4 regions of the Xenorhabdus bharatensis genome follow, and region 3 is predicted to be linked to each of the others. Evidence: predicted binding sites of a transcription regulator. Region 3 holds the regulator's gene; each other region holds the start of a gene.

Region 1 (5,116 bases), on a different contig from region 3:
ACCAAAGCTGTAATAACCGGCATGAGCTGCCTGTAATAACGTGACACATAATAAAAATTGCCACACTGATTTTTCAGATAATAACTCCCTGAATGATACCGTATTAGCGTTTTCTACCTTGATTTTACCCGCAGGCATAATAGACGGTTTCAGCATCATACCTGACAGCATAATGGCAACACTGATAATCAGAGAAGCAAGGATAATCTGGTGATGACCGAATAAATTGCCACCAACCCAGTCATTGAGTTTATCAAAGGAAATACTGACACTTGATCCAAACTCAATACCGGAGGAAGAAAGTAATATCCCGGTTAAAGAAGAACTGATAATAAAGGCAATCGACCCCCACACACGCACTTTGCCATAATCAAAAGTAAACTGCTTTTGCCATGTCCCCGCCAAAGCATCTGATAAAGGGACTAACGGCGAAAAAAACAGGTTAAAACCGATCATCACAAGGCAAATCCATGCCCAGTGGCTGCCAAAAGAAAAGCTGACCGTAAAGATCAAAGCCAGAAAAGATAATATTCTTAGCGCTGTAATTAATTTGGCAGGGTCTTTAACGGTAGGAGAAATAATGAGACTGCCAACAAAGCGGGAAACCAAACCAATGCCTAATATTATGCCGATCATGGAAGGAGTAATGCCTTCTCCCTGCAACCAGACTGACCAGAATGGTAAAAAGATCCCAAAAGAGAAAAAATAGGTGAAATAGCCTAACCCCAGCCAAAATGTTGATGGAACAACCATCCTTTGCCCCCGTGTTTAATGCAAAAGTTTAATGCAAAAAAACCCGCTCAAAACTAATGAGACGGGCTTATTACTATTTATTCAGTATTTATACTCAATAATTATTCTAAATTATGCGTAGACCGGATATTTTGCGCAGATTGCCAATACTTTCTGTTTAACGCTTTCAATTACCGTTTCATCATTGATGTTATCCAGCACATCACATATCCAACCCGCCAGTTCACGGGTTTCTTCTTCTTTGAAACCACGGCGGGTAATTGCCGGTGTGCCAATACGAATACCAGAAGTGACAAATGGACTACGAGGATCATTAGGCACGCTGTTTTTATTGACGGTAATGTTGGCACGACCTAATGCTGCATCAGCTTCTTTACCCGTAATATCTTTATCCACCAGATCCAGCAGGAACAAATGGTTTTCAGTGCTGCCGGAAACGATTTTGTAACCACGCTGCAAAAACACATCTACCATGACTTTCGCATTCTTAGCAACCTGCTGCTGATACGTTTTGAACTCTGGTTCCATGGCTTCTTTCAGTGCAACCGCTTTACCTGCGATAACATGCATCAACGGGCCACCCTGACCACCAGGGAAAACAGCTGAGTTCAGTTTTTTGTACAGCTCTTCATCCCCGCCTTTCGCCAGAATCAGACCACCGCGTGGGCCTGCCAGTGTTTTGTGGGTTGTCGTTGTCACAACGTGAGCATGAGGAACCGGATTTGGATAAACGCCTGCGGCGATCAGGCCGGCAACGTGAGCCATATCAACAAAAAGGTATGCACCGACTTCATCAGCAATTTCACGCATTTTTGCCCAGTCAACCACACCTGAGTATGCCGAGAAGCCACCAATGATCATTTTAGGCTGATGCTTCAGTGCCTGATTACGGATATCGTCGTAATCAATTTTGCCATTTTCATCAATGCCATAAGGAACAACATTATAAAGTTTACCAGAGAAGTTGACCGGAGAACCGTGAGTCAGGTGCCCACCGTGTGCCAGATTCATCCCTAAAACAGTGTCACCGGGTTGCAACAGCGTCATATATACCGCCATATTCGCCTGAGAACCTGAATGCGGCTGGACATTAGCATAATCTGCGCCAAACAACTCTTTTGCTCTGTCAATTGCCAGTTGTTCAACTATATCAACGTACTCACAGCCACCATAGTAGCGTTTACCCGGATAACCTTCCGCATACTTGTTAGTCAGCTGAGAGCCTTGAGCCTGCATAACTCTTGGACTGGTATAGTTTTCAGAAGCAATCAGTTCAATGTGTTCTTCCTGACGATGAACCTCCTGCTCCATCGCCTGCCACAGTTCGGGATCATAATTCGCAATATTCATTTCACGCTTTAGCATTTGGTTCTCCTGACTCAGCTACATCTTTAAAAAATACCCCTGAGGGCCAGAATGTGACACAGTGTAAACTCTTTTTATCAAATGAGATAGTCTTGACAGGACATTTTACGCAAACGATTGCTTCAAGACCTACCGCCCTGTAGCCCATCATGTTTTTTATTAGTCTAGGATTTATCATTGATCTTTGTGATTCCTGTCAAATATTGTTGTTTCACAAATCCTGTGATTTTGATTTAAATCAAAATAATTTCCTATTTTTACTTTAAGCTCTTCCCCAGAACAATAAGATGCATTTAAAATGCAACTTATCAATTGAGCATGATTTAAAAATTCAGGAGATCATGATGTTAGACAGTCAAACTATCGCAACTATAAAATCCACTATTCCGTTGATTGTTTCTACCGGGCCAAAATTGACTGCTCATTTTTATGAACGCATGTTCAGTCATAACCCTGAATTGCAAAATATCTTTAACATGAGCCATCAGAGTAACGGTGATCAGCGTCAGGCTCTTTTCAATGCCCTTTGTGCTTATGCAGCTAATATCGATAACTTATCTGTTCTGTTACCGGCGGTGGAAAAGATCGCTCACAAACATGCAAGCCTGAATATTCAGCCGGAACACTACCAGATTGTGGGAACTCATCTATTAGCAACAATTGATGAAATGTTTCATCCGGCAGAAGAAGTGCTCGATGCCTGGGGAAAAGCCTACAACGTATTAGCCGGTGTTTTTATCAATCGGGAAGAAGAAATTTATCAGGATGGGGAACTTTCGGCAGGAGGATGGCGTGGCCTGCGTCGGTTCCGTGTCAGCCGGAAACAGCGGCAAAGCGATGTTATTACCAGTTTTGAATTTGTGCCTGTCGATGGCGGTAAAGTCTCAGATTATAAACCGGGGCAATACCTGAGTATTTATCTGGAAGATCCGGCCTTTGAACATCGTGAAATTCGCCAGTATTCGTTAACTGCTGTACCCAATGGCACTCACTATCAAATCGCCATTAAACGAGAATCTCATGGCAAGGTATCCGGTTATATGCACGATAAAGTACAGGAAGGGGATATCGTATTACTGTCCGCTCCGCGAGGTGATTTTTTCCTTGATATCCAACCTGATACCCCTGTTACGCTTATCTCTGCTGGTGTCGGCCTGACCCCGATGATGAGCATGCTGCAATATCTGCATAAACAACAACATTCTGGTGCCATCAATTGGCTCCACGCAGCAGAACATGGCGGTTGTCATGCCTTCTCAGACAAAGTAAAGGCAATTGCTCAATCCATGCCTAATATGAATTATCAGGTCTGGTATCGCGAACCCAGAAATGAAGATGATTACGGCGTAGATTACCAACAGACAGGGTTGATGGAACTGACTTCAGTAAAAGATGAAATAAATGTAGAAGGAATGCAGTTTTATCTCTGTGGGCCGGTCGCTTTTATGCAATATATCGCTGCTCAACTTCTGAAGATGGGCATTGATGAGCAACATATCCATTATGAATGTTTTGGCCCGCATAAAGTTATTTAACTCGGCATCGTCATTTATAACCCCGCCGCCATGGCGGGGAATGAGGCTCTTAGAGATTAAATGGCTTCTTCGTCCTGCTCACCCGTACGAATACGAACAACACGGGCAACATCAAACACAAAAATCTTGCCATCACCAATCTTACCGGTTTGGGCAGTCTGCATAATCGTATCGACACAGGTATCAACAATATCATCCGGTACGATAATCTCTATTTTGACTTTAGGCAGAAAATCCACCATATATTCTGCGCCACGATACAGTTCGGTGTGTCCTTTCTGGCGGCCGAATCCCTTCACCTCTGTCACTGTCATACCTGTAATACCGACTTCAGCCAGCGCTTCACGCACATCATCGAGCTTGAAAGGTTTGATAATTGCATCAATCTTTTTCATGAAGTATTCCTGTTATTACCAGTTCTTACGCCCGAAACCAGACGTAATCGGATAGCGCCTGTCTTTACCAAAATCACGCTGTGTAATACGCGGGCCAATCGGAGCCTGACGACGTTTATACTCATTGATGTCCACTAACCGGATCACCTTACGGACAATCGCTTCGTCAAAACCTTCTGCTACCAGATCAACCACAGATTTATCTTTTTCTACATATCCCTCAAGGATAGCATCCAGCATGTCATACGGAGGCAGGCTGTCCTGATCGAGCTGATCGGGAGCCAGTTCCGCAGAGGGAGGACGATCGATAACACGCTGAGGAATAGCAGGAGATAATGTATTACGATATGTAGACAATGCAAATACCATTGTTTTTGGTACATCTTTCAAAGCATTGAAGCCACCAGCCATATCACCATATAAAGTGGAATAGCCTACCGCTGATTCACTTTTGTTACTGGTCGTCAGTACCAGACGACGGCGCTTGTTTGACATTGCCATCAAAATGACAGCCCGGCAGCGAGCCTGTAAGTTTTCTTCTGTTGTGTCTTTTTCTGTACCCGCAAACATCGGCTCCAACTGAGCCATAAATGCGTCAAACATAGGTTCGATAGAGACAATATCAAATTCAACACCGAGTAATTCAGCCTGTTCTCTGGCGTCATGAATACTCATTTCAGAGGTATAACGGAATGGCATCATCACCGCCTGTACATGCTCTTTACCCAAAGCATCCACCGCAATCGCCAGTGTCAGACCAGAATCAATCCCTCCGGATAACCCAAGTAACGCACCTTTAAAACCATTTTTTTGTACATAATCCCGCACAGAAAGCACTAAGGCTTTATAAATTTGCCCCAATGGTGGCAATGGAGGGATCGGGTTTGCCATCGGTTCGATTGCCATATCACTCAAACGACACAGTTCGACCTGCTCTTCAAAAGCGGCCATACGGTGTGTGATTTCACCCTTCATATCAAAAACTTTTGAACAACCATCAAAAATCAGCTGATCCTGTCCACCAACCTGATTCAGATAGATGATTGGCAAATGAATACGCTGGCAGTG
Region 2 (5,116 bases), on a different contig from region 3:
ACCAACAGGAATAAAATACCAACGACGACAGCGGTTAATCCAGTACGGCCACCAACAGAAACACCAGAAGAACTTTCTACAAACGCCGTTACCGAAGAAGTGCCGATGTAAGAACCTGCCACTGAGCTGATGCTGTCAACATACAGCGCCTGCTTCATCTGCGGGAATTTGCCGTTACTGTCAGCAAGGCCTGCTTTATCGGTCACACCAATCAACGTACCGGATGAATCAAACAGGTTCACCAACATAAAAGAAAAAATAATCCCGACTAATGCGATATCCAACGCACCTTTCACATCTACATGCCCGACAACAGTCATAACACTGGGTGGAAAATCAAAAATACCCTGATATTCCACATACCCCAGCATAAACCCGATCCCCGTTGTTATTACGATGGACAGCAATACTGCGGCGTGGAAATTACGTGCGGCTAAAATAGCAATGATAAAAAAGCCCAGCGCGCCCAACAGGACGTTATGAGCAGTAAAGTTACCAATAGAAACGATCGTATCTGGATTCGGTACAATAATGCCGGCATTTTTCAGCCCCATCATGGCAATAAAAAGCCCGATACCGCTGGTAATACCGACCCGCAGCCCCACGGGGATATTCGCTATCATCCAGTAACGAATGCGGAAAATTGTCAGGATCAGCAGCCCCACAGCCCCCCAGAAGATTGCCCCCATCGCAACCTGCCACGAAACCCCCATGGCACCAACAACAACGAAGGCAAAAAATGCATTCAGGCCCATAGCCGGTGCAACCGCAACGGGTAAATTAGCCACTATTCCCATCATAATGCTGCCAAGTGCAGCAATTAAGCAGGTTGTGACAAATACGGCTTTAATATCCATTCCGGCAACAGACAGAATTTGTGGGTTTACAAAGACGATATAGACCATCGTCAGAAAGGTCGTCAGCCCCGCAATCATCTCGGTGCGAACTGTTGTGCCATGCTCTTCCAGTTTAAACACGCGCTGAAGTAAGCCCTGACTATTTGCAGAGCCTGAATTGAGTGTACTCATTAATGTTTTATTCCTAAACAGATGAAGTTTTCGATTCATCCTACAGGAAATCAAAATAAATCGTTATCCTAAAAGATCAAAAAAGAAAACGATTGCTATGAGTACAATCAATAAGTTATATCACAAAGTGATTATTAACGAACTGCACTAATGGACGCTGTTTTTATTCACTATTTTCAGACGGTGCCATCGCCAGAATATCGCTGAAAATATCCGCCCATTCATCCTTGCCAATATTCATCAAGCCGAAGAAGCGTAAAATAAATACACCTTCTGTCGCCAAAAAAGCTAAGCGAGCCCGACGACCTTCTGCTGTGGTTGTATCCAAATTAGCAATGCGCTCACGATACCATCCACGGGTTGATTCCAAATGTTCCGGTGTTTGCAATAACGATGCCATCAATCCTGCCGCTTTCGCCGATGACACTTCGTCGGAACATTGACTTGCTTCAATGTGCGCACGTATTGCCGTCAGTGGATCGGGCGCTTCGCCGGCTATTTTGTGGAATTGCTCTTCGTAGCTCAGTCCCCAGCGTTCAAACATTGCCTCAATAAGTGCATCTTTCGTGTTAAAACTGTATTGAACCCCGCCCTTAGTGATCCCGACGGCTTTTGCTACCGCATCAATGGTAAGAGCCGCTGCCCCCTGTGTGGTGACAATTTGTTCTGCTGCATCCAACAGAATGTTCCGGTCAATTGTTTTACGTCGTCCCATGATTACTCTCTTTTAATTCAATACGTATGTATTTATAATGTACGTAATTTGTACCGTCAAGGGTTGGCGATACAGGATCTCTAAACCACATTGATGAGTTCTTATATGAAATCAAATACTCGCTGGCTTGTGCTGGCTGTTATTTCCAGTGCACTTTTTCTGATTGTCATCGACATGACAGTCCTCTATACCGCTTTACCACGTTTAACATACGATTTACGAGCATCTTCCACTGAGAAGTTATGGATCATGAATGCTTATTCATTAACCATTGCTGGCCTGCTTCCCGGGACAGGTGCTCTAAGTGATCGCTTTGGTGCCAAGAAATTGTTTACTGCCGGATTAGCCGTGTTCGGCATTGCCTCAATGATGGCAGCATTTTCTCCGAATACCAGTATGTTGATCAGTGCACGAGTGACACTTGCCATCGGTGCCGCAATGATGATGCCAGCCACACTCGCAATCATCCGTCAGGTTTTCGAAGAACCCGGAGAACGCGCTCTTGCCATCGGTATCTGGTCAGCTGTTGCTGCGGGAGGCGCGGCACTTGGCCCCGTCATAGGTGGAATACTGCTGGAATATTTCTGGTGGGGTTCCGTTTTCCTGATCAACGTCCCTATCGTCGTTATTGCGTTAATATTCGCCCTATTCACTATGACTAAAAGCCAAAGTAACCCACAACGCACATTCGACCTACTGGCCTCCATCCAAATTATGATCGGGCTGATTGGCATGACTTTTGCTATCAAAGAAATCAGCAAACAAGCCCCATCAATGGGAACAGCCATTATCGCCAGCGCAATCGGCATTATATTCACGATGATGTTCGTTTCTCGACAACGTCGTTCATCTGCACCGATCATAGACTTTAATGCATTAAGATCCTATGGTTTTGCTACCGGTGTCGCGACCGCTTTTGTTAGCACCGCCGCCCTTATGGGAATTGAATTAATAATCAGTCAGCGACTGCAACTTGTTGCTGGCTTATCACCTTTACAGGCAGGGTTATTTATTTTACCTATCCCATTAGCTTCTTTCGTTGCCGGGCCATTAGCGGGTCTCGCTATACCCAAATTGGGTTCGGGCCGAATTATGTGGCTTTCTCTTTTTCTGGCGGGATTAGGCACTTTTGGCTATCTCATCGGTTTCCGATCTGGAATGTTGGTACAAATCACGACATTTTCCATGATTGGATTCGGTATCGGTGCTGCGATGACAGCCGCTTCTACATCCATCATGTTCAGCGCCCCCGATCACAGCGCAGGCACAGCAGCCTCAATTGAAGAAATCGCCTATGAACTAGGAGGCCTGATTGGAGTTGCTGTACTCGGTAGCCTGTTGGTGGCAATTTATACAACAGCATTTATCCTGCCAGCCGATATCGCTGTATCAGAATCAGTCAGTAGTGCATTACAGAATAGTATTGATGAAGCGATTATCGTCGCAGAAGGGCTAAAGGGTGATATGGCATTATCACTACTTCAGGCAGCAAAACTGGCCTTTGATAGCGCATTTCTGTCCGTTTTAACTATAGCAGGTGCCTTGCTGTTGTTAAGCGCTACCATAATTGCGTTGTTTACCCCGAAAAAACACAGCTAACTTACCTTAAAAAGTGGCGTAAGCAATCATTCCTGAGAGCGCCACTTTCAAATTATTCCGAATTATCAAATAGAACCGTCACGCCCAAAAAATTCATTAAATTAACTTCAATATAAATAACAGTTATTATCACAAAATGAAACTTGACCATACCAGAAATTTATGGGCATTATGCAGATATTGGTTTCAATGCCTATTCAGGAATATCACTCACGACGATAAAACGGATTAAGATAAAAATAACCTCGGTCCTCTTGTTTATAGCGATAATAATCTCCTTTTTACATACGATGAAGTCACTAATAATATTAATTTTTTAAAAAATCATTATTTGTAGTGATACACAGTTAAAACTTACATATTGAATGAGATGGATATGATGAAGCGATTTGAATCTTTGGATGCGGTCAGAGGAATCGGTGCTTTAATTGTTGTGACTGGTCACTTACATATTGTTGGTGCATTTACTGAACTTCATTTTTTTCGTACCTGTTATATTATTGTAGAGCTTTTTTTTGTACTTAGTGGGTTTGTGCTGACACATACCTATGCCTATAGAGATGTAAAATTCACTTCGTATATATCGTCTCGGTTCTTCAGAATATTCCCTCTTCACATATTAATGTTATTGATATTTATATTGCTGGAATTGTGCCGGTTATTGATTCAGAAAAATTCGGGCATTCATTTTGATGCAACACCATTTACCGGAAGAACCGCCCCTTCCGAGATTTTACCCAATCTCTTTTTAATTCAATCATGGACTCCCACAACACATTATCTCAATCTATCCTTTAATTACCCTACGTGGAGTCTCAGTGTCGAATTTTATACATATATTATACTGTATTTAACAATTATCATTTTTAGAAAAATGAATATTGCGCCTATAATATGGCTATTACTATCTGTAACCACTTTATGGCTGCTTGTTAGTGGCAATCATATGTTACAACAAGCTGTCACTCGAGGAGTATCAAGTTTTTTTGCTGGAGCATTTACCTATAGTATTTTCAGAATTTTCTCTGATATAAAAATAAACGCTATTACGGCAACTATTTTAGAAACTCTCTGTGTGGCATTTCTTATTTATTTTGTTAACTCTCAACACGAAGAAAAACAAATAATTTGTACCATCATTTATTGCCTGACTATTTTTATTCTGGCATATCAAAAGGGTGTCATTTCATCTTTTTTTCTTAACAAATATATGCAGCATTTAGGTAAGATATCCTACTCGATTTATATGGTTCACGTGGCAATAATATTAATTATTACAACAGTCATGTTTATTATCCAGAAAAAAACGGGTATAGAGTTAACTCAGCTCATCGCAGGAAGACGTACTTTGACTACCGGAAATATTTTCCTCAATAATTTACTGGCATTAAGCATCTATTTCATCGTCATCGTTACCGCAACCATTACATACAATAATATTGAAGCGAGATTTATGACATATAGAATTAAACCTTCATCTAATAAATAATAAAATTACCTTACGTTACTATCATAAATTTGAGGAAATATCCCATCACCCAATATAGGTAAAAATAGCAAAATCTTTAATACAAATGAGAGATTATTCGGATAATAATAAAAATTTATTTTTTTACATATGAATAAATGTTAAATTTTAATACTCAGTCAAAAAAGAGTAAAAAGCTCTCATTTAAAATATAAGGATGTCATTGTGATAGATTTTGCTAGTTTTTCTACAGAAGATGCCATCAAAGATGATGCAGTGGGTATTTCTGTCAGGCATATGATAAAA
Region 3 (5,116 bases):
CAAGATATCCACGTAAGCAAAACGTTCACCACATGCAGATAAAGCCTGAACAGCCTGAGCAGAGAAACCACAGCTTGGCAGCTTTGGTGAGCCTTTCATGTACAGCAAAATCGGGTTTTCATTAATTTGGCGTTCGATTTTCTCAATTGTCGTCATTTTTACTTCCTTAAACCGCAGGTGCTGTTTATCAGCATCAGAAAAGATTGATTCAGAATACCACTTTCTGGTGCTGGTTTTCTACAGCGAACGTGCTGCTGCAAATTTTTATTCTGAACAACAAATTGTAATCACTGATATTTTCATACCCTATAAATATTTAATCCATTAAAACTGAACAGTTCTACATCAGCTCATTATTAAATCGCATCTTTTTCCCTGTTATTTAGCAGAAAAGTTGTTAAGATAATCACTAAAATAGCAACATGATAATAAGCTTAAATTTGCTCTATCCATGATTAATACTTTACGAATCATGGTTTATAAAGCCAAAAACCCGATATTAAAAGGAGTATGCAATGTCTTTTGAATTACCAGCATTACCTTATGCTAAAGATGCCTTAGAACCTCATATCTCAGCAGAAACTCTGGAATATCATTACGGCAAACATCACAATGCTTATGTTGTGAATCTGAATAACCTGATTAAAGGTACAGAGTTTGCTGGGAAAACACTGGAAGAAATCATCGAGACTTCTGATGGCGGTATCTTCAATAATGCTGCGCAAGTATGGAACCACACTTTCTACTGGCACAGCCTGTCACCAAACGGTGGTGGTGAACCTACCGGCAAAGTTGCAGAAGCCATCAACAAAGCTTTCGGCTCTTTTGCTGAATTCAAACAGCAATTTACTGATTCAGCCCTGAAAAACTTCGGCTCCGGCTGGACATGGCTGGTCAAGAAAACTGATGGTAGCCTGGCTATCGTTAATACTTCCAATGCAGCAACTCCACTGACTGGTGAAGATAAACCTGTTCTGACCGTTGATGTATGGGAACATGCTTATTACATCGATTACCGCAATGCCCGTCCTCAATATCTGGAGCATTTCTGGGCTCTGGTTAACTGGCAGTTTGTGGAAGAAAATCTGGCTTAATTAGCCTATCAGTACAATACAAGGGCAAGTTTTTCCGGTTCTGCGCACTGTTATGCTGTCTGAAGCTGAAGCGTGAAAAACTTCCCCTTGAAAAATAGATGGCGTTTCACCACTATGTTATTTCTGGGCTTAAGGTTATTTCCGTACTCAGGCGATCAAACAGAGACTCGCCAGAAAAACAATCATGACTAACGCACTACAAGCAGTCAATAATCCCAATTTCAGATCTGTATCCATAAACCATCCTCATCGTGAAAATTAAGACTCAGCAACACCATAAATTTTAAGTGGTTATTTATCTCAAAGATTAAAAATCGCACTGTGATATTTAATACATATACTTTATAGCATCGATTACTGCTTTCACTTTTGAGCTAGATCAGACAAAATTCACGGTTTATCACTAAATTATTGCCAGTTATCTTCCTATATACAAATATAATACTGGCAAATGATTAACAAAGATCTATATCCAGATAAAGGGTATACAAATTTAGACCAAAAGGTCAGGAGTCCTTTTTATCATGGCAACGATTAAAGATGTGGCTAAACGCGCTGGTGTTTCAACCACAACCGTATCCCATGTTATTAATAAAACCCGTTTCGTCGCCGAAGATACGAAAGCCGCAGTATGGGCTGCCATTAAGGAACTGAATTATTCTCCCAGTGCCGTTGCCCGAAGCTTAAAAGTCAACCACACAAAATCTATCGGGTTATTGGCAACTTCAAGTGAAGCACCTTATTTTGCTGAAATCATCGAGTCTGTCGAAAATAGTTGTTATAGCAAAGGCTATACATTGATTTTATGTAATTCCCATAACAACCTCGACAAACAAAAAGCTTATCTCGCAATGCTGGCACAAAAACGTGTAGATGGCTTGTTAATTATGTGTTCAGAATATCCTCAACAGTTGCTGGGGATGCTGGAGGATTATCGCAATATTCCTATGGTTGTCATGGATTGGGGGGAATCCAGAGGGGATTTTACGGATGCCATTATTGATAATGCCTTCCACGGCGGTTATTTAGCAGGCCGATATTTGATTGAACGTGGGCATCGTGATATTGCCTCCATTCCCGGCCCATTAGCCAGAAATACAGGCGGCGGGCGTCATCAGGGTTTTATCAAGGCACTGAAAGAAGCCAATATTACTATTCGGGATGAGTGGATTGTTCAGGGAGATTTTGAGCCTGAATCAGGTTATCAGGCCATGTGTAAGATCTTAAACCAGAAGCATCGCCCTACTGCGGTGTTCTGTGGTGGGGATGTGATGGCAATGGGCGCTATTTGTGCTGCCGATGAGATGGGTTTACGCGTCCCTCAGGATATTTCTATCATTGGTTATGACAATATCCGTAATGCCCGCTATTTCACACCCGCACTGACAACGATTCACCAACCTAAAGAACGGCTGGGACAAATGGCTTTCTCCACGCTACTTGATAGGATTATCAATAAACGTGAAGATGCTCAAACCATCGAAGTCCACCCGCGTCTTGTAGAGCGTCGTTCTGTTGCTGATGGTCCTTTTATTGATTATCGCCGCTAACAGTTAGTCTTCTTGCAGCCATTCAGCATTAAGCGTTGTGTTATCACCAAGATATCCAAGCAACCAGCTTAATGCAGGTGAATGGCTTTTCTGTGACCATGTCAGGCAGCACGGGCTATCAGGTAACGGCTGCTCAAGTTCAAGTACACACAATTTTCTCTGACGAATAAGCGGCAAGGCCCGGTGTTTAGGCACCATTCCCACACATAACCCCTCCATTAAACATGACAATCCCGCCTCCCAATCAGGAACCACCAACCGTCGCTGATTATCTAAAGCCCATGTATCACGCTTAGGCAGATTACGTGATGTATCCTCAAGACATAAACTGGCATAAGGCCGCAATTGGTCATCATTTAGTTTTTCCGTTATGAGTGCCAGCTCATGCGCAGGGCTGGCAACACACAGCCACGGCATAAAACCCATATCCCTGAAACTGTATCGCTCACCCACAGGAGAAGCACGGGTTGCACCAATAGCAACATCAACTCGCCCATCCACCAGCGCATCCCAGACGCCATTAAAAACTTCGGGATAGATAAATAACTCAATATCCGGAAAATGACGATAGAAATCCAGAATAAGCTGGCGTGTCCGTTCTGGTTTAACAACCTGATCAACAGCAATACTGAGTTGACCGCGCCACCCGTTTGCCACTTGCTGACATTGGTGCCGGGTATGATTCATTTTTTTGATAACAGAACGGGCTTCTTTGACAAAAATGGCTCCCGCTTCAGTTAACTCTACGTCACGGTGACGGCGTTCAAACAGAGAAACTGCCAGCCATTCTTCAAGTTGCTTTATCGTATAACTGACGGCAGAAGGCACACGGTGAAGCTCTGATGCAGCCGCACTGAAACTTCCTGTTCTTGCCACCGCATCAACAACTTCCAGAGAATATTCAGACCACATGTTTCTTCCTTTTAATTTTTTTCATAGCATGGTACAAATAATACCGTTTCACAATCAAAAATCACGCCATATAAAATAAGCTCCATATTTCTTTATCAATTACCACACCGATTGACTAACGCGATTTATTAACACAATGACAACAAATAAAAACTCTCTTCCATTTATGTTCTATCTTGCCGGCCTGAGTATGCTCGGTTACTTAGCCATTGATATGTATCTGCCTGCCTTTGATGCCATGAGCAAAGATTTAAACACATCAAAAGGTGCTATCAGTGCAAGTCTCAGCATTTTTCTCGGCGGTTTTGCCGTTGCTCAACTCTTATGGGGATTACTTTCTGATCGTCTGGGAAGAAAGCCTGTTCTGATTATCGGCTTATCCCTGTTCTGCCTCAGCTGTTTGGGTATACTTTGGATAACAAATGCAACTCAATTACTTGTCCTGAGATTTATTCAGGCTGTTGGCGTTTGCTCTGCTGCCGTTTCCTGGCAGGCTCTGGTTGTCGACAGATATGATGCTGAGCGCACAAAACGTGTTTTCGCTATGATTATGCCATTAGTTGCGCTTTCCCCTGCCCTTGCACCATTATTAGGCGCATGGTTACTGTCACACACCAGCTGGAGAATGATATTTCTTGTCTTGATGGCGGTAACGCTGTTACTACTGATACCTACACTTTTTCTGACGAACAAACGTGTTCCCATTGATACCAGCGCAGATAATAATAGTGCTTCTTTCTTCACTTTATTGAAGTCATCAGCTTTTAGCGGCAATGTTTTGATTTATGCTTCCTGTAGCGCAGGCTTTTTTGCCTGGTTAACGGGTTCACCAACTATTTTAAATAGCATGGGCTATGACGCAACAGATATCGGTTTAAGTTATATTCCACAAACTTTGGCATTTATGGTCGGTGGGTATGGTTGCCGTATTTTGTTGGAAAAAGTTAAAAGTGAAACTATATTTCCTATCTTATTGGCAGGTTATGCCATCAGCATGGTACTTATCTATTTAGCTGCTTGGTTCTATCCTTCTTTCATCGTTATTCTTATTCCTTTTTGTGTTATGGCAGCAATGAATGGGGCTTCTTATCCTATCGCTGTAGCAAATGCTCTTTCTGTTTATCCGAAAGACAGCGGTAAAGCGGCTGCATTGCAAAATGCTTTACAATTAGGCCTTTGCTTTATGGCCAGCATGCTTGTTGCCATGTTTATGAAAAGCCCTCTCTTGTCAACGACAACAGTGATGGTAGCAACCATTATCCCAATGGTAATAGGTTATTATTTACAAAAGAGAAAGTGTGATATTGGCAACTAATTATAAATTGATTAGTTACTCCACAATATAATACCTAAGAATACTCTAAACTAAAGGTCATATGATGATATGACCTTCCTCCAGCATATTGTTTAAATATTATTTCACCCATATACTCATATAGATTCATTATTCTAAAAAGCTCGGAATTTGAGGTTTAGAAGAGCAATGAAGCTCTCTTTTATATCACGGACGAATGGCATAACTGCCTTTAAGTCATTTTCTGATTAGTTTCAATATTCCCT
Region 4 (5,116 bases), on a different contig from region 3:
TCCGCCTGAAGCTGTACCTTATCCAATGAACAGACTGCAATTAAGGGCCACTCAGATGGCAGCTGCACCAGCAGGGGATTCAGCAGATGAAACTTATGAACCACAAAGCATAGAGTTTTCTGATCACGTTGATGCAGTTTTTGAATTACAGCGTTAATTAACCTCATCTTCCTGACGTAACATCTGGCGCCCAAGTTTTAACAGGGCGTCAGTGACTTTCCTCATCGCACTGCTTTCCGGAGCAAACCGATGCCAGTAAAGCATACGGCGTTGGTACAATCCGGGCGTTAAATCAACTAATTCGCCTGCTTTTAATTCCCTATCAATTTGTAAATGAGGGATCATACAGCATGTCGTGCCTTGTTTTGCTAATTGAACAAAGGCTTCAGATGAGTTAACGATATGGCAGGGCACACTACCCGGTGATAAATCAAAATACTGCTGTAAAAAGGCCTGATGCATATCATCCAGATGATCAAATGCAACCGCAGGTGCTTTCAATAGTGCAGAGCGTGTCACTCCATTAGGGAAAAAGCGATCGGCAAATTTAGGAGAAGCGACGAAGAGATAATCGAGAGCGCCTAGTTTATCCACCAGACAGCTTGGTAGTGGTTGTGACTGAATACTGATGGCACCCACAACTTCCCCGCGTCTGAGGCTTTCCTGTGTCCGAGTTTCATCTTCCACCTGAATATTGAGCCGGATGGGTAAATCCGAAAGCACAGGATGGAGAGCGGGTAAAAGCCAGGTAGCGAGACTATCGGCATTGACAGCCAGAGAAAGTAGCAGAGGGGTTTCATTGCCATTCTCATCACCGAGCCATTGTGCTTCGAGTAATTCCACCTGATGTAATAAGGCCAGTAATTTCTGTCCCTGCTCTGTAGGGCGCGGCGGAACAGTTCGAACTAATAATGGCTGACCAAATAAGTTTTCTAATTGCTTGATACGCTGGGATACGGCGGATTGAGTAATACAAAGCTTTTGGGCTGCACGTTCGAAGCCGCGTTCGCGGATCACGGCGTCTAACGCCTGTAAGGATCGGTAATCAGGACGTTTCATTGAAAATCAGGCTCTCCGTTTGTCATTAACTCTTCGATTATTCTTGGATGGTACTTATTCTAGAATGATATTGTGTGCCCAAAATATTTTTCGGTCTAGGTAGCACTATGCCATATTTTTTCACAGGGTAAGATAAAATATTGTTTATACTGGCGGCTGGATTTTTCTTGTAATTGATTATAGGCAGTGATTGATATGACACAGGATGAACTGAAAAAAGCGGTAGGCTGGGCAGCGCTGGAATATGTTAAACCGGGAACAGTGGTGGGAGTAGGCACCGGTTCAACGGCATCTCATTTTATTGATGCTCTGGGAACAATGAAAGATCAAATCGAAGGTGCGGTATCCAGTTCGGAAGCATCAACTGAGAAATTGAAAAGTCTTGGCATCCCTGTGTTTGACTGTAATGAAGTTGACTCTTTAGACATTTATGTTGACGGAGCTGACGAAATTAATGCTCAAATGCAGATGATTAAAGGTGGTGGTGCGGCACTGACCAGAGAGAAGATCATTGCTGCGGTAGCAAAAAAATTCATTTGTATTATTGATGAATCCAAACAGGTTGATGTGTTGGGTAAATTCCCATTACCTGTGGAAGTTATTCCGATGGCTCGTTCTTATGTTGCCCGTGAGCTGGTAAAACTCGGAGGAACGCCGGTTTATCGTCAGAATGTTATCACTGATAATGGTAACGTTATTTTAGATGTTCATAATCTTGCCATTCTGAATCCTATCGAGTTAGAAAATAAAATTAATGCTATTGCAGGCGTAGTAACGGTAGGCTTGTTTGCGAATCGTGGCGCGAATGTCGTGCTGGTTGGCAGCTCCAACGGAGTGAAAACGATTACAGAGTAACCGCTTGCGAAGGGCAGAATATTCTGCCCTTAAAAAATTTTCTGACTTATTCAAAAAAATAAAATTCAGATATATATCTTGTATTATTGATTAAATCTTCCTCAAAATTCTGCCTTTACCTTGTAACGAAACTCTTTACTTTGCGTAACAACTTTTTTACTGTTTCTTATGCTGTTTTACAGGCAAACGATTATATTGCTGTTGACGTTTTTTTTGTTATTTTAGTGAAATCTATCGGCATTATGAAAGTGAGTACAACTAGGGCGGGTAAATGGTTAAGGTATCTTTAGAAAAGGAAAAAATTAAGTTTCTGCTGCTGGAAGGTGTTCATCAAAGCACAGTCGACAATCTGCGGGCAGCAGGGTACAGCAATATTGAATATCATAAAGGGGCATTAGAGCCGGAAGAGCTGAAAGAAGCTATCCGTGATGCCAAATTTGTCGGGATCCGTTCCCGTACTCAGTTAACTGAAGAAATTTTTGCGGCAGCGGAAAAGCTGGTGGCAGTCGGGTGTTTCTGCATCGGTACGAATCAGGTTGATCTGAACGCAGCAGCAAAACGTGGTATTCCCGTATTTAATGCCCCATTCTCTAATACGCGCTCAGTGGCCGAAATGGTATTAGGGCAGTTGTTACTGCTGTTGCGCCGGGTTCCTGAAGCTAATGCAAAGGCTCATAAAGGCATTTGGAATAAACAGGCTGCGGGCTGCTATGAAGCTCGTGGTAAAAAATTGGGCATTATTGGTTACGGTCATATCGGCTCACAGCTAAGTGTTTTGGCTGAAAGTATCGGCCTGAATGTTTATTTCTATGATTTGGAACACAAATTACCACTGGGCAACGCTCAGCAGGTTCATCACTTATCTGAATTGCTAAATATGAGTGATGTTATCAGTCTGCATGTCCCCGAAACTCATTCAACCAAAAACATGATTGGTGCGGCAGAATTAGAACTGATGAAACCGGGTTCGATTTTGATCAATGCATCACGTGGTACGGTGATCGATATTCCTGCACTGACTGAAGCGCTGGAAATCGGGCATCTTTCTGGTGCGGCGATTGATGTTTTCCCTGAAGAGCCGGCAACAAACAGCGAACCTTTTGTCTCACCGCTAATCAAATTTGACAACGTCTTGCTGACGCCTCATATCGGTGGTTCTACGCAAGAAGCACAACAGAACATCGGTTATGAAGTTGCAGGTAAACTGGTTAAATATTCTGATAATGGTTCTACATTATCCGCAGTAAACTTCCCGGAAGTTTCTCTGCCTCTACATGCGAAGGATACTAACCGATTATTGCATATTCACGAAAATCGCCCGGGTATCTTAACCAGCATTAACCAGGTTTTCACTGCTCAGGAAATCAATATTGAGGCGCAATATCTGCGTACTGAAGGCAATATTGGTTATGTTGTTATCGATATTATGACGCAAAACTCAGCTCAGGCGGAATTAGTCCTACAACAGCTAAAAGGCTTACCTGGCACTATTCGCTCTCGTATGCTTTACTAACCCGAATGATATAAGGGCTATCATAATAGCCCTTATGCATTGAAATTTAATAAATAATTTTCAGTAGTTATACCCAGTGCCATGTTTTTTCTGGAGTGATTATTTCAGGTAAAGGAATATCCCAACTGGCGCTGGGTAATGAGTCAACCAGTTGAAAATTATGTGCTAACCCGATCGGATAAAAGTGTTGTTGTTGCCATTTAGCAAGCGTCCTGTCGTAGAAACCTCCGCCCATCCCTAAGCGCTGCCCGCTACGATCAAAAGCAACGAGCGGAATAAACATAACATCCAGTTCAGAAACAGGTAAAACTTGTCGGATATCCAGTGGTGGTTCTTCTATCCTGAATTGGTTCCGGATGAGAGGAGTGTCAGGTTGATAACGAAGAAACAACAAGTGATTCCGGCTGAAAGGGTGTAATACGGGCAAATAGACCTGTTTATTTTGTTGCCAGAGTTGCTGAATCAACGGACGTGTATCGAGTTCCCCATCAAAAGAGAGATACAAGGCAATTTTTTTTGCTTGCAGGATTTTAGGGTGTGCCATAACGCGCTCAACTGCTTGTAGAGCAAATCGCAATTGTTGTTCAGGGGAGAGATTTTTACGTAGTTGACGAATGTCTTGTCTGATGCTTTTTCGAAGAGAGAAAAAGGAATCTGATTGCATAATACCTGCCTATTAAAGTAGTGCAGAAAAGGATACAAAACAGATAGATAGGGTTCTCCAAGATGCCGCTGCAGGTGGTAACCCTTGAACCCTTGGTTCAAGGTGAACATGGTGTCGCCCCTATTAGGCTTCTTGGACTAGCCAAGCATGCTCACAAGAAACGGAGCACCACATTCTATCAGATATGAAATATCGGCTCAGGGGACATCCCCGCTCACGAACACCTCAGAGAAATTTTTTATTACTTTGAACTAATTAGCCAGGTATCCTCAATCAGAACCTACCCATTTAGTCTTAAGTAATATCATGTAGCCTATTGTATGGAACTAAATGGAGAAAGCAACTGCTTATGTTCATCTATCGTGACTACTGCCTGATTTATAAACAAGGATAAGTCTATTAACGATATAAAGCTGGCTAATTTCGGGTTTTTGTTACTTTACCCTAACTTTTGTTACCTTGCTCTAACAGTGCCTGCTCAATCGTCTGCTGAAGCATTTTAATTTTTTGTTCCATATTATAGGCGTAATCACGGGTTTTCATTTTTTCCTGTGCCAACTCGTGACAGATATTCAGCGCCACAATAAAAACCAGTTGCTCAGTGTTAGTCACTCTGGTGCGTTCTTTGAGGTTATGCAAACGCTGATCAAGTTCATCCGCAGCAGCCTGCAATGCTTCTATCTGCTCTGGTGGACAATTGACACGTAATGACCGCCCAAAAATCTGAATATCTACTGGTTGTGCAGACATGACACCTTCCTGATTTATTACTGTGCCGATACCTTAATTTTGACATACACCCTTTATACCCTTCGTCTTCCAAGTTGCCTTGTTGGCTGTGCTCACTCACTCCGGTCACCGTTTTTATAAACATACGGTTAGCTATGCTCCCGGGGATGAGTTCCCTTGCCGCCGCGATGCAACTCGAAATCCATTGGGTATATCTTTCCAGATTCCAGAGCGGTAGTAATCTGGAAAAATAAAGGGTGTAAAAACATATTCTGGTATAAAAGTAAGGCCGACAC

Evidence for each region. Region 3 encodes PurR, which represses purine synthesis genes. Its sites were predicted from a motif close to CANGCAAACGTTTGCNTG; they were not measured.
Region 1: a site for PurR is predicted at 2,225-2,242, ahead of glyA (serine hydroxymethyltransferase). Genes of this name have one in related genera too.
Region 2: a site for PurR is predicted at 1,110-1,127, ahead of AAC855_RS12905 (NCS2 family permease). Genes of this name have one in related genera too.
Region 4: a site for PurR is predicted at 2,094-2,111, ahead of serA (phosphoglycerate dehydrogenase). Genes of this name have one in related genera too.

What each region holds. Positions count from the first base shown of each region.
Region 1 covers NZ_JBBMXG010000001.1:386,233-391,348, forward strand. Annotated here, with positions in the region: gene AAC855_RS01590 (3-phenylpropionate MFS transporter) at 1-753, opposite strand, end outside; gene glyA (serine hydroxymethyltransferase) at 865-2,118, opposite strand; gene hmpA (NO-inducible flavohemoprotein) at 2,406-3,653, shown strand; gene glnB (nitrogen regulatory protein P-II) at 3,710-4,048, opposite strand; gene AAC855_RS01610 (NAD+ synthase) at 4,064-5,116, opposite strand, start outside.
Region 2 covers NZ_JBBMXG010000012.1:84,660-89,775, forward strand. Annotated here, with positions in the region: gene AAC855_RS12905 (NCS2 family permease) at 1-1,028, opposite strand, end outside; gene AAC855_RS12910 (TetR/AcrR family transcriptional regulator) at 1,192-1,743, opposite strand; gene AAC855_RS12915 (MFS transporter) at 1,849-3,342, shown strand; gene AAC855_RS12920 (acyltransferase family protein) at 3,719-4,831, shown strand; gene AAC855_RS12925 (cupin domain-containing protein) at 5,036-5,116, shown strand, end outside.
Region 3 covers NZ_JBBMXG010000005.1:82,593-87,708, reverse strand. Annotated here, with positions in the region: gene AAC855_RS06640 (Grx4 family monothiol glutaredoxin) at 1-156, opposite strand, end outside; gene sodB (superoxide dismutase [Fe]) at 516-1,094, shown strand; gene purR (HTH-type transcriptional repressor PurR) at 1,619-2,644, shown strand; gene punR (DNA-binding transcriptional activator PunR) at 2,648-3,556, opposite strand; gene punC (purine nucleoside transporter PunC) at 3,693-4,871, shown strand.
Region 4 covers NZ_JBBMXG010000009.1:44,140-49,255, reverse strand. Annotated here, with positions in the region: gene AAC855_RS10190 (oxidative stress defense protein) at 1-157, shown strand, start outside; gene AAC855_RS10185 (LysR family transcriptional regulator ArgP) at 154-1,059, opposite strand; gene rpiA (ribose-5-phosphate isomerase RpiA) at 1,255-1,914, shown strand; gene serA (phosphoglycerate dehydrogenase) at 2,186-3,427, shown strand; gene AAC855_RS10170 (5-formyltetrahydrofolate cyclo-ligase) at 3,495-4,091, opposite strand; RNA gene ssrS (6S RNA) at 4,142-4,326, opposite strand; gene zapA (cell division protein ZapA) at 4,536-4,841, opposite strand.